DNA from 2 places in the Amycolatopsis stemonae genome. Region 1 is predicted to be linked to the other one. Evidence: riboswitches for the same ligand, from Rfam matches in the RefSeq annotation. Region 1 holds a riboswitch; the other holds the start of a gene.
What was found. Region 1 has a riboswitch for thiamine pyrophosphate ahead of thiO (glycine oxidase ThiO). Riboswitches for the same ligand answer to the same signal wherever they lie in the genome.
Positions count from the first base shown of each region.

Region 1 (7,641 bases):
GACGGCGCGCTGCACGCCCTCTGCGGCCCCGTCGAGCGTCTGCTGCGCCAGTTCGCCGATCTTCTCGGCGTCGGCCGCCTTGCCGCCGCGCACGGCGTCGATCAGCAGGTACAGCGCCATCAGCGTCGCGGAGTACGTCTTGGTCGCCGCGACGGCCTTCTCGACGCCCGCGCCGATGTCGACGCCGAGCTCGGACGCCGCACGCAGCGGCGAATCGGGCGTATTGGTCACGGACACCGTCAGCGCGCCCTGGCGCCGCGCCGTCTCGGTGACCTCGATCAGGTCGGGCGAACCACCGCTCTGGCTGACCGTGACGAACAGCACGTCCCGCAGATCGGGCCGCGCGCCGTACAGCGTCGCCGTGGACGGGGAGACAAGACCAGCCGGAAGGCCGAGAAGTACCTCGATCAGGTACTTCGCATACAACGCTGCGTGGTCACTCGATCCACGCGCGGCGAGCAAAGCGAAGCGCGGGGGCCGTTGTGAGATCTTTTCCGCCACCCCGGCGATTTCCGCCTGACGCTCGACCAGTCCCGCCAGGACGTCCGGCTGCTGGGCGATCTCCGCGGCCATGTGCTCGCCGGGCCGTTGTTCGGTCATCATTTTCCTCTCCACCTCCGGCATTATGTACCGGACTCAGGCGGCGTCGGTCAGGTCTAGACCAATGTTAGTAGGGCGGCGGGTTTGGGGAAAAGGGTACGTTTCTTACGGGGACGTGGCGCGCAATGAGGGAAGACATAGGGAGTCGGGCATGTTGGAGACCACCACCACGGGCGAGGCGGGCGCCGTCGCCGGGATCCGCGGGCAGCGCGAGCCCAAGTACTGGGCGCTGAAACAGCACCTCCTCGACCTCCTGGACGTGCTGCCGCCGGGGTCGCCGATCCCGACCGAACGCGCGCTCGCCGGGGAGTTCACGGTCTCCCGCACCACCGTGCGCCAGGCGCTGGCCGACCTGACCGCCGAGGGCCGCCTGCACCGCGTGCAGGGGAAAGGCACCTTCGCGGCCGAGCCGAAGCTCGCCCAGCGGCTGCAGCTGTCGTCCTACACCGAGGACATGCGCCGGCAGGGCCTGAAGCCGTCTTCGAAGCTCCTCGAGCTCGAAGAGCTGCCGGCCGAGGGCGACCTCGCGAAACTGCTCGGAATCCGGACGGGTGCGAAAATTCTTCGCCTTCGACGGCTTCGACTGGCGGACTCGCAGCCGATGGCACTGGAAACCTCGCACCTGCCGGCCGGCCGGTTTCGCGGGCTGCGCAAGCACATCTCGGCCGGCGGTTCGTTGTACGCCGTTCTGCGCGAGCACTTCGGCGTCGAACTCGAACGCGCCGAGGAGTCGATCGAGACGTCGCTCGCGGGTCCGGAAGAGGCGGAGATGCTCGGCGCCGACGTCGGCATGCCGGTGCTGCGGCTGACCCGGCACTCGTTCGCCACCGACGGCAAGCCGGTCGAGTTCGCGCGGTCGGTCTACCGCGGCGACCGGTACAAGTTCGTCACCACGCTGATGCCCTGAGTTGTTGACGGCGATCTCCGGCCGGGGTGAAGTGGCAGGGTGACAGCCACTGAAGACACCGGGATCCGCTGGGGGACGCACGCCGCGCGCGGGGTGCTGGCCACCACGATCCTCGGGTCGGGCATGGCGATGCTCGACGGCACCATCGTCAACGTCGCCCTGCCCCGCATCGGCGCCGAGCTCAACGCGTCCGTCGCCGGGCTGCAGTGGATCCTCGACGGCTACCTGCTGGCGCTCGCCGCGCTCATCCTCGTCGCCGGCTCGCTCGGCGACCGGTACGGCCGGCGCCGCGTGTACCTCGTCGGCGTCGTCTGGTTCGGCGTCGCCTCCGGGCTGTGCGCCGCCGCGGTGTCGACCGAGATGCTCGTCGCGATGCGGATCCTGCAGGGCATCGGCGGCGCCCTGCTGACGCCCGGGTCGCTCGCGATCCTCCAGTCGTCCTTCGCGCACGACGCGCGCGCCCGGGCGATCGGCGCCTGGTCCGGCCTCGGCGGCATCGCGGCCGCCGCCGGCCCGCTGCTCGGCGGCTTCCTCGTCCAGGTCTGGTCGTGGCGGCTCGCGTTCCTGATCAACGTCCCGATCGCGCTGGTCGTCGTGCTGATGGCGCGGAAGTTCGTGCCCGAGTCCCGCGACCCGGACGCGACCGGGCACCCGGACTTCGGCGCCGCCGCACTCGGTGCGCTCGGCCTCGCCGGCGTCACCGGCGCCCTGGTGGAGGCGCCGGTGCGGGGCATCGGCGACCCGGTCGTGCTGGTCGCGGGCCTGCTCGGGATCGCGGGCCTGACCGCGTTCGTCGTCGTCCAGCACCGCTCGCGCGAGCCGCTGGTGCCGCCGTCGCTGTTCCGCGACCGGACGTTCACCCTGGCCAACGCGCTGACCTTCGCCATGTACGCGGCGCTCGGCGGCGTGATGATGCTGCTGGTCATGCAGCTGCAGGTGTCGCTGCACTACTCGCCGACGGCGTCCGGCCTGGCCGGGCTGCCGCTGACGGTGATCATGCTGCTGCTGTCGGGGCGGTCGGGGGCGCTGGCCCAGCGCATCGGCCCGCGGGCGCAGCTGGTGGCCGGCCCGATCGTCGTCGGCATCGGGATGTTGCTGATGTTGCGTATCGCGCCCGGCGCGTCCTACCTGGGCGCGGTGCTGCCCGCGGTCGTCGTGTTCGGGCTCGGGCTGGCGACGGTGGTGGCCCCGGTGACCGCGACGGTGCTCGCCGCGGCCCCGGACCGGTACGCCGGGGTGGCGTCCGGCGTCAACAACGCGATCGCCCGCTCGGGCGGTCTCCTGGCGGTCGCGGTGCTGCCCGCGGCGGCGGGGCTGACCGGCGAGGCGTACGCGGACCCGGTGGCGCTGACCGCGGGCTGGCGGATGGCGCTGGTCATCTGCGCGGTCCTGGCGATCGCCGGCGGGCTGATCGCGCTGGGCATCCACAACGGCGTCCTGGCGCCCCCGGCCGAGCCCGCGCCGCCGGATTCGGACGAGTGCCCGCACCTGGGCGAGTGCTACCACTGCGGCGTCGAGGGCCCGCCGACCCACGTCCGCCGCGGCACCCCGGTGGCCGGCGACTAGCGCCGGTTCAGCCCGCGAGGATCTCCGCGAACACCGCCGGGTCGGCGTTGCCGCCGGAGACGATCGCGACCGTGCGGCCGGCCGGCAGCTCGCCGGCGTGGAACAGGTACGCCGCCGTCGTCACCGCGCCGCTCGGTTCGGCGACCAGCCGGGCCTTGCGGGCGAGGGTGCGCACGGCCTCGCGGATCTCGTCCTCGGTGACCGTGACCATGTCGTCGACGACTTCCCGCAGGTGGGCGAAGGTCAGCTCGGACGGTTGCGCGCGCAGGCCGTCGGCGATCGTGCGGGCGCGGTCGGCCTGCGGCCAGTCGGCGCGGCGGCCCAGCCGCAGCCCCTCGGCCGTGTCGCCGGCCAGCGCGGGCTCGACCCCGATCACGCGGGCGCGCGGGCAGCGCGCCTTGACCGCGGCACCGACCCCGCCGGCCAGCCCGCCGCCGCTGACCGGCACGAGCACGACCTCGACGTCCGGGAGGTCCTCGGCGATCTCGAGGCCCGCGGTGCCCTGCCCGGCGATGACGGCCGCGTCGTCGAAGGGCGCGATGAGGGTCAGGCCGCGTTCGGTGGCCAGTTCGTGCGCTTTGCCCTCGTGCTCGCCGATCGGCACCTCGATCACTTCGGCGCCGTAGGAGCGGGTGGCCTCGACCTTGATCCGCGGTGCGATGTCCGGTACGACGATCACGGCGGGCACGCCGAACCGCTGCGCGGCGTACGCGACCGCTTGCGCGTGGTTGCCGCTGGAGTAAGCGATGACACCGCGGGTACGCCGTTCGTCGTCGAGGGTGGCGATCGCGTTGTACGCGCCGCGCACCTTGAACGCGCCGACCGGTTGGAGGCTTTCGGGTTTGAGCCAGAGGTTTTCGCGAGGATCCCACGTTTGGCGCAACAGGGGTGTGCGCACGGCGACCCCCTGGACGCGCTTCGCCGCGGCTTCGATGTCGGAGATCGTCACCAGTTCCATGTGCCGAGTATGTCAAGAAAGTGTTCGGCCCGTACTGTCTATTGTGGACAGTGGGAGTGGTGCTGCTCACGCTCCGGCAACGCGGGGAGTTCCTCGCGCGCCTTACACGTTGGGAACGGGGAGAAGACTTTCTAGCGGATCGGGATCATGAGCAAGGAGACGGAACAGCCTTCAGGGGAGAAGGAACAGAAGTCGGGCCTGCGCATCGCGCAGGTGCTGGCGGCGGCGCTCGCGGCGGTGACGGCGGCGCTGCTCGGGTCGACGCTCGGCGTCGCCGGCACGGTGGCCGGGGCGGGCGTGGCGAGCGTGATCACGACGGTCGGCGGCGAGATCTACCTGCGCTCGCTGCAGCGCACGAAGGACGCCGCGCTCAAGGCGCGGCAGCTGGCGACGTCCGGCATCCGGCGCCGGGGGCAGGTCATCGCGATCAACGAGATCACCGACCAGCCGCTGCCGTCGGCCGTGCCCATCACCGAGCAGCCGACGGTCCGGCTGCCGAAGCCGGACGGCCCGCTCGAGGAGCAGCCGTCGCGGCTGCGGAAGCTGCGCTGGCCGCTGGTCATCGGCACGAGCGTGGTGGCGTTCGCGGTGGCGATCCTGGCGATCGTCGGCGTGGAGGCGGCGACCGGCGGCAAGGTGGCCGGCGGGACGGGCGCGGGCATCGGCAAGATCTTCGGCAACGGCGGCGGCCAGACCGACAGGACCCCGTCGACCACGCCGACGGCTCCGACGGACGACACGCAGGAGTCGCCCACCCGGACCACGACGACGGAGACGACGACGCCCACCGCGCCGACGACGTCGAGCACCCCGAGCAGCTCGCCGACGCCGACGACCCCGAGCACGACGGCCCAGCAGCCGACGACCTCGGCCCCGCCCACCAGCCAGGGCGCGGCGACCACCCCGACCCCGTAACCGTCAGGGGAGGCGGGCGCGCAGTTCGCGGGCGGCGGACTCGGGGTCCTCGGCCTCGGTGATCGCCCGGACGACCACGATCCGCGACGCGCCCGCTTCGAGGACCGAGGGCAGCCGGCCGGCGTCGATGCCGCCGATCGCGAACCAGGGCCGGCCGGGCGTCGATGCGGCGGTCGAGCGGACCAGGTCCAGGCCCGGCGCCGAGCGGCCCGGCTTCGTCGGCGTCGGCCAGCAGGGACCCGTGCAGAAGTAGTCCACGCCCGGTTCGGCCGCGGCCGCGGTGGCCTGCGCCACCGAGTGCGTCGAGCGGCCGATGACGACGTCCTCGCCCAGGATCCGCCGGGCCAGCGCCACCGGGATGTCGTCCTGGCCCAGGTGGAGGACGTCCGCGCCGACCGCCAGCGCCACGTCCGCCCGGTCGTTCACCGACAGCAGCGCCCCGTGCCGCGCGCAGGCCTCGGCCAGCACCTCCAGCGCCGCGATCTCGGCCGCGGCCTCGAGCGGCGCGCCGCCGGTCTTGTCGCGCAGCTGGATGATGTCGACGCCGCCGGCCAGCGCCGCGTCGGCGAACGCGGCCAGGTCGCCGCGGGCCGTGCGGGCGTCCGTGCAGAGGTACAGGCGAGCGGCGTCGAGCCGGGCGCGGATCTTGTCACCGGAGAGGGCGGGCATGGCGGCGACCGTACCCCGCCGGCGGACGGTCCGGCCAAGACCCGGTGCCGTTGCCGTGAAAGCCATCCGGCCGTGACCGCGCTTGGATTATCGACCAACGGCACGTAGGGTGGACGGGTCCGCACGGGAGCCCGGGGCACGGGCTGAGAGGGAGCTGCCGCTCCGACCGTGGAACCTGATCCGGGTCATGCCGGCGCAGGGAGCGTGATCCCATGACGAACAACCTGGCAGTGGTCGGCGGCGGCGTGATCGGGCTGTCCGCCGCGTGGCGCGCGGCGCGAACCGGCCGAAGCGTCACCCTCTACGACCCCGAACCCGTCCGCGGCGGCGCGTCGTGGCTGGCCGGCGGCATGCTCGCCCCGGTCACCGAGGCCTGGCCGGGCGAGGAGGACGTCCTCAGCCTCGGCGAGGAGTCCCTGCGCCGTTGGCCCGGCTTCGCGCGCGACCTCGCGCAAGAGGGCGTCGACCCCGGCCTGGCCGAGCACGGGACGCTGGTCGTCGCCTTCGACAGCGCCGACGCGGGGTACCTCGACATCCTCGCCGGTCACCTGCACGCGCTGGGCCGCACGGCCGAACGCCTCACCGGCCGGGAAGCCCGGCGGCTCGAACCGGGCACCGGATCCGTCCGAAGTGGACTCCACGTGCCCGGCGACCTGGCCGTGGACAACCGGAAACTGCTCAACGCGCTGTACGCGGCCTGCCAGGAACGCGATGTGCGGTTCGTCCGGGAACGCGTGGCCGCCCCGCCGGACGCGGACGCCGTCGTGCTCGCGGCGGGCGCGTGGACCGGGCGGCTGCACCCGCGGCTCGCCGGGGCGGTCCGCCCGCTCAAGGGCGAAATCCTCCGGCTCCGGCCCCGGCGCGGCTGCCTCCCGCCGCCGAAACGCACGGTTCGCGCCGTCGTCGAGGGGCACCCGATCTACCTCGTGCCGCGCGGCGACCAGGAGCTCGTCCTCGGCGCGACGCAGTACGAAGCGGGCTTCGACCAGGCCGTCACCGCCCGCGGGGTCCGCGAGCTGATCGAGGGCGCCGAACGGGTGTTCCCCGCGATCACCGAGTACGAGCTGGTCGAGACCGCCGCGGGCCTGCGGGCCGGCAGCCGGGACGTGCTGCCGTACATCGGCGTCCTGGACGACGGCGTCTTCGCCGCGACCGGGCACCACCGCAACGGCCTGCTCATGGCCCCCGTGACCGCGGACGCCGTGGTCGCGTGGCTCGAAGGCGAGAAGCCGCCCGAAGGCGTCGAAGCGGCTTCGCCCGACCGCCTGCACCAGAAGGAGCACGTGTGATGGAGATCAAGCTCAACGGCCGGTGGACGGAGTTCCCGGACGGCGCGACCGTCGCCGACGTCCTCGACGCGTCCGGCGGGCAGCGGCCCGGCATCGCCGTCGCGGTCGACGGCGTCGTCGTCCGCCGCACCGACTGGGCCACCACGGCCGTGCCGAAGGGCGCGGGCGTCGACGTGCTCACCGCCGTCCAGGGAGGCTGAAATGGAGACGGAACCGCTGGTCATCGGCCCCTGCAAGCTGACGTCCCGGCTGATCATCGGCACCGGCGGCGCGGCCAACCTCGCCGTGCTCGAACGCGCGCTGGTCGCGTCCGGCACCGAGCTGACCACGGTCGCGATGCGCCGCGCGGACGCCGAGGGCGGCTCCGGTGTCCTCGAACTGCTCACCAAGCTCGGGATCGAGCTGCTGCCGAACACCGCGGGCTGCCGCACGGCCGCCGAAGCCGTGCTCACCGCGCAGCTCGCGCGGGAGGCCCTCGGCACCGACCTGGTCAAGCTCGAGGTGCACGCCGACGACCGGACGTTGCTGCCGGACCCGTTCGAGACCCTCGACGCCGCCGAACGGCTGACCGCCGACGGGTTCACCGTGTTCGCCTACACGAACGACGACCCGGTGCTGGCCCTGCGCCTGGAGGAGGCCGGCTGCGCCGCGGTGATGCCGCTGGGCGCGCCGATCGGCACCGGCCTCGGCATCCGGAATCCGCACAACATCGAGCTGATCGTCTCCCGGGCGGGCGT
Region 1 is NZ_BAAGUJ010000001.1:859,031-866,671, reverse strand. Features, by position in the region: gene ACYVLJ_RS04315 (SIS domain-containing protein) at 1-603, opposite strand, end outside; gene ACYVLJ_RS04310 (GntR family transcriptional regulator) at 752-1,507, shown strand; gene ACYVLJ_RS04305 (MFS transporter) at 1,547-3,073, shown strand; gene ACYVLJ_RS04300 (threonine ammonia-lyase) at 3,081-4,031, opposite strand; gene ACYVLJ_RS04295 (hypothetical protein) at 4,179-4,946, shown strand; gene thiE (thiamine phosphate synthase) at 4,950-5,615, opposite strand; TPP riboswitch at 5,729-5,834, shown strand; gene thiO (glycine oxidase ThiO) at 5,828-6,904, shown strand; gene thiS (sulfur carrier protein ThiS) at 6,904-7,104, shown strand; gene thiG (thiazole synthase) at 7,106-7,641, shown strand, end outside.

Region 2 (7,641 bases), 510 kb from region 1:
AGCGTGCCGCCGAAGAGGCCGAGCAGGCGGCCGACGCGGTGCGGCAGCGGGTCGTCGTCGCGCTGGAAGAGGCCAAAGCGCGGCTGGCGGGTCTGCTGGACCGGCTGGGTGGGCGCACCGCCGAGTCGATCACGGCGGAGCTGGCCGAAGCACGCTCCGCCGTCGCCGCCCTGACCGAGCAGGCGGCCGGCAAGGCCAAGCTCGGTCAGCAGGTCGTGCTGCTGGAGCGCGACCTCGAGGTCCGGACGGACCGCCGTCGCAAGGCCGAACAGGAAATGACCGAGGCGGCGACCGACGTCCGGGCCCTGGACGAACGGCTGGCCGAGCGCGAACGCCGGCTGGTCGCCGGCCGCGGCGAGTTCGCGGACGTCGGTGCCCGGCGCGTGCACCTCATCGGGCTGGCCGAGGCTCTGGAAGCGGTCGCCGAGGCCCGGACCGCCGTCGCGGGCGCCCGGGAACGTGTCGCGCAACAGCGTGCCCTGGTCGAGGCGGCGGTCAAGGCGAAGGGGTTCACGTCGCTGAAGAAGGCGCGGGCCGCGATGCTGCCGGACGAGCAGATCGAGAAGCTGGAGCAGGGCATCGCCGAGGCCGAGGCGTCCGCGGCGGGCGCGCGGGCCCTGCTGTCCGAACCGGACCTCTTCGGGATCTCGCCGGAGGACGTCGCGGACGTCGGCCGTGCGGCCGACGCGGCGGAGCTGGCCCGGGCCCGCTCCGACTCCGCGTATGCGGCGCTGCGAGTCGCGACGGCCCAGCACGAAGAACTGACACGGCTGGCCGGTCTGCTGCGCAAGGCCCTCACCGGGCTCGCGCCGGCCGAGGCGGCGTACGCCGAGCTGAAAGCCTTGGCGGAGGTCGTCAACGGGCGCGGGCAGAACAGCCGGAAGATGTCGCTGCGCTCGTACGTGCTGGCGGCGCGGCTGGAAGAGGTGGCGGTCGCCGCCACGCACCGGCTGCGCACGATGAGCCAGGGCCGGTATTCGTTCGTGCACTCCGATGCGGCCGGGGCACGCGGCACCCGGGGCGGGCTTGGCATCGACGTGCTGGACGACTATTCGGGCACCATCCGCCCGGCGAAGACACTGTCCGGCGGCGAGTCGTTCCTCGCGTCCCTGGCCCTGGCTCTGGGCTTGGCCGACGTCGTCGCGGGGGAGACCGGTGGCGCGCTGCTGGACACCCTGTTCGTCGACGAGGGGTTCGGCACCCTGGACGCCGAAACCCTCGACGTCGTCATGAACATCCTCGACGAGCTCCGCGCGGGCGGCCGGGTGGTCGGCCTGGTCTCGCACGTCGAGGAACTGCGGCAGCGCATCCCGACGCGGCTGCGGGTCCGGAAGGCCCGCACGGGCTCGACGCTGGAGGTGCGGGCCGGCTGAATTCTCGGACAAGATGAAGGCATGACCGACCAGCCGCCGAACGACCTGCCCCGCTACCGTCTGCTCACCGGCCCGGACGACGCGAAGTTCTGCCACCGGGTCAGCGAGGCGCTCGAGCTCGGGTACCGCCTGTACGGCTCGCCGTCCGCGACGTTCGACGGTGACCAGGTGATCGTCGCGCAGGCGTTGCTGTGGCAGGGCGAGCAGGGCTGAGGCCGGGTCAGGCCGCGTGGCGGAGGTACGTTCCGGCGTAGCACCACGGTGTTCACGTGCGGGCGCGCTGTGGCAGGGCGTGCAGGGTCAGGCCGCGTGCCGGAGGTACATCCCGGCGTAGGAGCACCACGGCGTCCACGCGCGGGCCCGCTCCGGCAGCGAGGCGGGCGGGATACCCAGTGCCTCGGCGCCGAGGCGGACCTCGGCGTCGCCGGCCGGCAGCACGTCCGGAGCGCCGAGCACGCGCATGAGCACGTGATCGGCGATGGCGGCATCGATTCCCGGGCACGCGAGCAGGTCGGCACGCAGCTCCGCCGCGTCGCGGCCGACGTGGATGTCCAGTCGGCCCTCGGCCAGTGCGGCGGCGACGCCGGTCACGGTCGCGCCGCAGCCGGCTGTCGCGATCTGGGCCGCCGTCGGGAAGAGCCCGGTCACGCCCCACTCGCCCGGCACCTCGTCGCCCGGCGGAGGCGGACCTTCGAGCAGGGCGCGGAGCACCAGCTCGTCCCCGTCGACGGCCCCCGGGACCCGGATCCCCGGCACCGCCGCGACGACCGGTGCCAGCGCCGGGTCCGCGCCGAGGACGCGGGTGACCGCCGCGGGGTCCGCGTCGAGGTCGAGCAGCCGGCGGACCCGGCTCACCGCGCTGCCGAGGTCGCGCAGGTCGGTGAGCAGCAGCTCGCAGCGGACGTGGTTCGGCTCCGGGGTCAGCCGGACGAGGCCGGTGCCGTGGGCGAGCCGGAGCGTCCGCGCGTAGGCGGTCGAAGTCACCTCTTCGACGTCCGGGATCGCGTGCGCGGCGAAGTAGCGAAGCAACCCGGCCGCGTCGAACGGCGGCCGGAACGGCAACCGCAGGCTCAAGCGGGTTCCGCTCACCTCGCCTTGGCGTCGTCGTGACGCGGCGAAGGCGCGAAGCTGCGAAGGCGTCGTGGCGAACACTTCGCGGATCGTCTCGTTGAACTGCCGGACGCTGGAGAAGCCGGCCGCGAACGCGACGTCGGTGAGCGGCAGCCCGGACACCTCGATGAGCAGCCGCGCCGAGTGCGCGCGGTGGGCCCGGGCCAGGGCGAGCGGGCCCGCGCCGAGCTCGGCAGTGAGCACCCGGCCGAGCTGGCGTTCCGAGTAGCCGAGGCGCCGGGCGAGGCCGGGGACACCTTCACGCTCCACCGTGCCGTCGGAGATCAGGCGCATCGCGCGCGCCGCGAGGTCGGCGCGCACGTTCCAGTCCGGCGAGCCCGGGACGGCGTCGGGCAGACAGCGGCGGCAGGCGCGGAAGCCGTTGGCCTGCGCGGCCGCCGACGTCGGGAAGAAGCGGACGTTCTGCTCCTTCGGCGTCGAGGCCGGGCACGACGGGCGGCAGTAGATGCCGGTGGTGCGGACCGCCATGATGAACTGGCCGTCGAAACGCGAGTCGCGGGCGGTGACCACGCGGTAGCAGCGTTCGGCGTCCCGCCACAGGGCGAGCGTGTCGGTGACCATGAATCCGAGCATGCCAGCAGGTCAGGGCCGTTGCTGGCGGAAATCCGACGCCGCGTTGGGTGCACGCCGGGCGGCGGGGGCGAGCCACGTAGACTGCGGGGTCGTGAGCCTCACCCTCGGTATCGTCGGCCTGCCCAACGTCGGCAAGTCCACCCTGTTCAACGCGCTGACCCGCAACGACGTGCTCGCCGCGAACTACCCGTTCGCGACGATCGAGCCGAACGTCGGCGTGGTGCCGCTGCCGGACCCGCGGCTGGACAAGCTGGCGGAGCTGCACAAGTCGGAGAAGATCGTCCCGGCCGTGGTGTCCTTTGTGGACATCGCGGGCATCGTGAAGGGCGCGTCCGAGGGTGCCGGGCTGGGCAACAAGTTCCTCGCCAACATCCGTGAGGCCAACGCGATCTGCCAGGTCATCCGGGTGTTCGACGACCCCGACGTGGTGCACGTCGACGGCCGGATCGACCCGTCGAGCGACATCGAGACGATCAACACCGAGCTGATCCTCGCCGACCTGCAGACGCTGGACAAGGCGCTGCCGCGGCTGGAGAAGGAAGCGCGGACGAAGAAGGAGAACAAGCCCGCGCTGGACAACGCCCAGAAGGCGAAGGAGATCCTCGACGCCGGGCGCACGCTCTTCCAGGCGCAGAAGGAAGTCGACTTCGACGCGCTGCGCGAGCTGAGCCTGCTGACGACGAAGCCGTTCCTCTACGTCTTCAACGCGGACGAGTCGGTGCTCACCGACGAAGCCCGCCGCGAGGAGCTGACCAAGCTGGTCGCCCCGGCGGACGCGGTGTTCCTCGACGCGAAGGTCGAGGCGGAGCTGCTGGAGCTGGACGACGAGGAGTCGGTGCGCGAGCTGCTCGAGTCCGTCGGCCAGCCGGAGCCGGGCCTGTACGCGCTGGCCCGCGCGGGCTTCCACACGCTCGGGCTGCAGACGTACCTGACGGCGGGCCCGAAGGAGTCCCGCGCCTGGACGATCCCCCAGGGCGCAACGGCCCCGCAGGCGGCGGGCGTCATCCACACGGACTTCGAGCGCGGCTTCATCAAGGCGGAAATCGTCTCGTACGACGACCTGATGGAGGCCGGCTCGATGGCAGCGGCCCGAGCGGCGGGCAAGGTCCGCATGGAGGGCAAGGACTACGTCATGGCCGACGGCGACGTGGTGGAGTTCCGCTTCAACGTATGACGCGGCCGTTGTCGCCGGCCGAGCGAGCCGTGCTGGACCACTTGCTCGCCGGTGACTTCCCCGGCGCGCCGCGGCTGCGTGCCCAGCTGCCCACGGCGCGGGTCACCGGAACCTGCGCCTGTGGGTGCCCGACGATCGACCTCGTGGTGGACCCGGCCCTGCTCGCGGCCGACCTCGACGGCCGGTTGGTGGTGGAGGCCGACGCACCCGACGGCGGCATCATCGTGTTCGCCGAGGAAGGGCGGCTGTCGGGACTCGAGTACTGGTCCGTGAGTGACGACGTCCCAGCGGAGTTCCCGCCGCCGGAGCAGATCCAGCTAGCCGGGTAGCGACAGCCACTCCGACGAGTACGCCGCCGCACTGGGAGTCAGGGCGACGGCGCTCGATCGGCGGGTCCGGCTCAGCCGATGATGCCCATCAGGGCGATCGTGATCAGCACCACCGCGGGGGCGAGGGCGTTGATCCAGGCGCGCTGGGCGGGGGTGAGGGCGGCGGTGCTGTTCATGGCGTTTCCTTGGGCCGAAAACCGATGCTTCCGCCCTGCTCAGCGCGCTGATCATGCCCTTCGTTAGCGGCTGTGATCGAACTCACCGGCATCCGGGTGACGACGGCCGCGGGCGGTGAACCAGAGCACGCCGCCGGCCGCTGCCACCATCGCCGCGAATGCCGCCGTGCCCACCACGATCGCCTGCGTCATGATCCGTCTCTCCTAGCAAAGGTCGTTTACCGAGAGACGTCGAAACCGCGAAAAAGTGCACCCAGAGTTACCGAAGTCACACCGAGTCGAGCACCGAGTCGATCTGGGCCGCCAGTGAGAAGTCCTTCGCCGTCAGGCCGCCCGCCGAATGCGTCGAGAGCCGGAACGTCAGCGTGCGCCAGCGGATGTCGATGTCCGGGTGGTGGTCGGCCTGCTCGGCCAGCACCGCCACGCGGTCCACCACCTCGATCGCCTGCGGGAACGAGGCGAGCTCCACCTCGCGGGAGATCACCGCTCCCGACCTGGTCCAGCCCGTGCCCAAGCGTTCGTCGGCCTCGGAGTCGCTCAAGATTTCCGTCATGTCTCCATGGTCTTACGTCCTGGACTACGCTGCACGGTTGCCACGGGAGTCCGGCCGGTGCCGGGCTGAGAGGCGGGTATCCGCGACCGTTCGCACCTGACCGGATCATGCCGGCGAAGGGAGGGCTTCACCCCTCTTCGTCCGGTGAAGTGCAGGAGGGGTAGATGAAACGCAGGGCTGCGCGCGCCGCGACGGCCGTTGTCGTCGCGGGGGCCGTCACCGCGGGGTGCTCGCTGTCGAGCGGCGACGGCGGCACCCAGCAGACGCCCACCGTCACCCTCGTGACGCACGATTCCTTCCTGGCGCCGCAGGAGGTGCTCGACGCCTTCCAGAAGCAGTCGGGCATCAAGATCTCCGTGCTCAAGCAGGGCGACGCCGGTTCGCTGACCAACAAGCTCGTGCTGACCAAGGCCAACCCGATCGGGGACGTCGCGTACGGCGTCGACTCGACCTTCGCCTCGCGCGCGCTCAAGGAGGGCGTCTTCGACGCCTACACCAGCCCCGAGGCCGACCGCGGGCCGCAGCGCTACGCCGTCGACCCCGAGCACCGGCTCTCCGCGGTCGACGTCGGCGACGTCTGCGTCAACGTCGACACGAACTACTTCACGAGCAAGGGCATCCCGGCGCCCGGGACCTACGACGACCTCGCCGACCCGAAGTACAAGGACCTGCTGGTCGCGGAGGACCCGGCGACGGCGTCCCCGGGGCTCGCGTTCCTGCTCGGCACGATCGCGAAGTACGGCGAGGCCGGCTGGAAGGACTACTGGAGCAAGCTGAAGGCCAACGGGGTCAAGGTCGTCAGCGGCTGGGAAGAGGCCTACACCAAGGACTTCTCCGGCTCGGCGGGCAAGGGGCCGCGCCCGATCGTCGTCTCGTACGCGTCTTCGCCCGCCGCCGAGGTCGGTGACGACGGCAAGCCGCGCACCAAGGCGCTGCTCGACACCTGTTACCGGCAGGTCGAGTACGCCGGCGTGCTGGCGAACGGCAAACAGACCGACAGCGCGCGCAAGGTCGTGGACTTCCTGCTCTCGCAGCAGTTCCAGACGACCGTCGCGGCGAACATGTACGTCTACCCGGCGCGGCAGGACGTCGAGCTGCCCGCGGGCTGGGCGCAGGTCGCGCCGCTGCCGCAGAAGCCGCAGACGCTGCCCGCGGACCAGGTCCAAGCCGGGCGCGAGAAGTGGATCGGCGAATGGCGCACGCTCGTGCAGTGACATCCGAGGCGTCGCCTCGGGCCGGGGGTTCCGCCGCCCGGAACCACCGAAAACCACCGGTCCTGGCCCCGCCGAGGACCGCTCGAGGGTTCGGCCTGGCGCTGCTCGGCCTGGCCCCGATCGGGTTCCTGGTGGTGTTCTTCGCCTGGCCGGTGCTCGCGATCATCGGCCGCGGGTTCGCCGCGGGCGGTCTCGACACCGTCCTCGGCGACGTGCGCACCTGGCAGCTGGCCGGCTTCACCGTGGCGACGGCGGCCGCCTCGACGGTCGTCGCCGTGGTCGCCGGGCTGCCCGTGGCCTTCCTGCTGGCCCGGGTGAAGCTGCCCGGCGTCGGTCTTGCGCGGACGCTGGTGCTCGTTCCGTTCGTGCTGCCGACCGTGGTCGTCGGCCTGGCGTTCCGGGCGCTCTGGCCGGACGGCGGCGTGCTGCCGATCGTGCTGGCCAACGCCTTCTTCAACGTCGCCGTCGTCGCGCGGACCGTGGCCGGGCTGTGGGCCCGGCTGGACCCGCGGACGACCGACGCCGCCCGCGCGCTCGGCGCGTCGCCGTGGCGGGCCTTCCGGTCGGTGACGCTGCCCGCGCTGGCCCCCGCGATCGCGTCCGCCGCGGCCGTCGTGTTCCTGTTCTGCGCCACCAGTTTCGGCGTCGTGCTCATCCTCGGTGGCGCGAAGTACCGGACCCTCGAGACCGAGATCTACCTGCGGACCGTCGACCTCCTGGACCTCTCGGGCGCGGCCGCGCTTTCGCTGATCCAGTTCGCGGCCGTGGTCGCCGCGCTCGTGCTCGGCGGCCTGGCGCGACGGCGCAAGGACGGCGCCCGGACCGGGTCCGGCCGGGTGCGACGACCCCGCCGCGGGGAGTGGTGGGTCGTCGTCGCCGCGGGCGTGGTGCTCGCACTGCTGCTGACGCCGATCGTCGCGCTGCTCGCCGAATCGGTGTCCGCCGGGAACGGCTGGAGCCTGGCCGGTTATCGAGCGTTGACCACCACCGGAGAGAAGGGCGCGCTGCAGGTTTCCGGCTGGGACGCCGCGGTCAACTCGCTCAAGGTGGCGATCGACGCGACGCTGCTCGCGATGGTCGTCGGCGTGCTCGCGTCCGTCGTGCTGGTGGCGCTGCGG
Region 2 is NZ_BAAGUJ010000001.1:347,754-355,394, reverse strand. Features, by position in the region: gene ACYVLJ_RS01825 (sbcc family protein) at 1-1,373, shown strand, start outside; gene ACYVLJ_RS01820 (DUF1737 domain-containing protein) at 1,395-1,586, shown strand; gene ACYVLJ_RS01815 (DNA-3-methyladenine glycosylase 2 family protein) at 1,674-3,065, opposite strand; gene ychF (redox-regulated ATPase YchF) at 3,169-4,251, shown strand; gene ACYVLJ_RS01805 (hypothetical protein) at 4,248-4,580, shown strand; gene ACYVLJ_RS01800 (hypothetical protein) at 4,820-4,948, opposite strand; gene ACYVLJ_RS01795 (4a-hydroxytetrahydrobiopterin dehydratase) at 5,025-5,309, opposite strand; TPP riboswitch at 5,342-5,449, shown strand; gene ACYVLJ_RS01790 (thiamine ABC transporter substrate-binding protein) at 5,474-6,523, shown strand; gene ACYVLJ_RS01785 (ABC transporter permease) at 6,634-7,641, shown strand, end outside.
Region 2: another riboswitch for thiamine pyrophosphate. It lies ahead of ACYVLJ_RS01790 (thiamine ABC transporter substrate-binding protein); the one in region 1 lies ahead of thiO (glycine oxidase ThiO).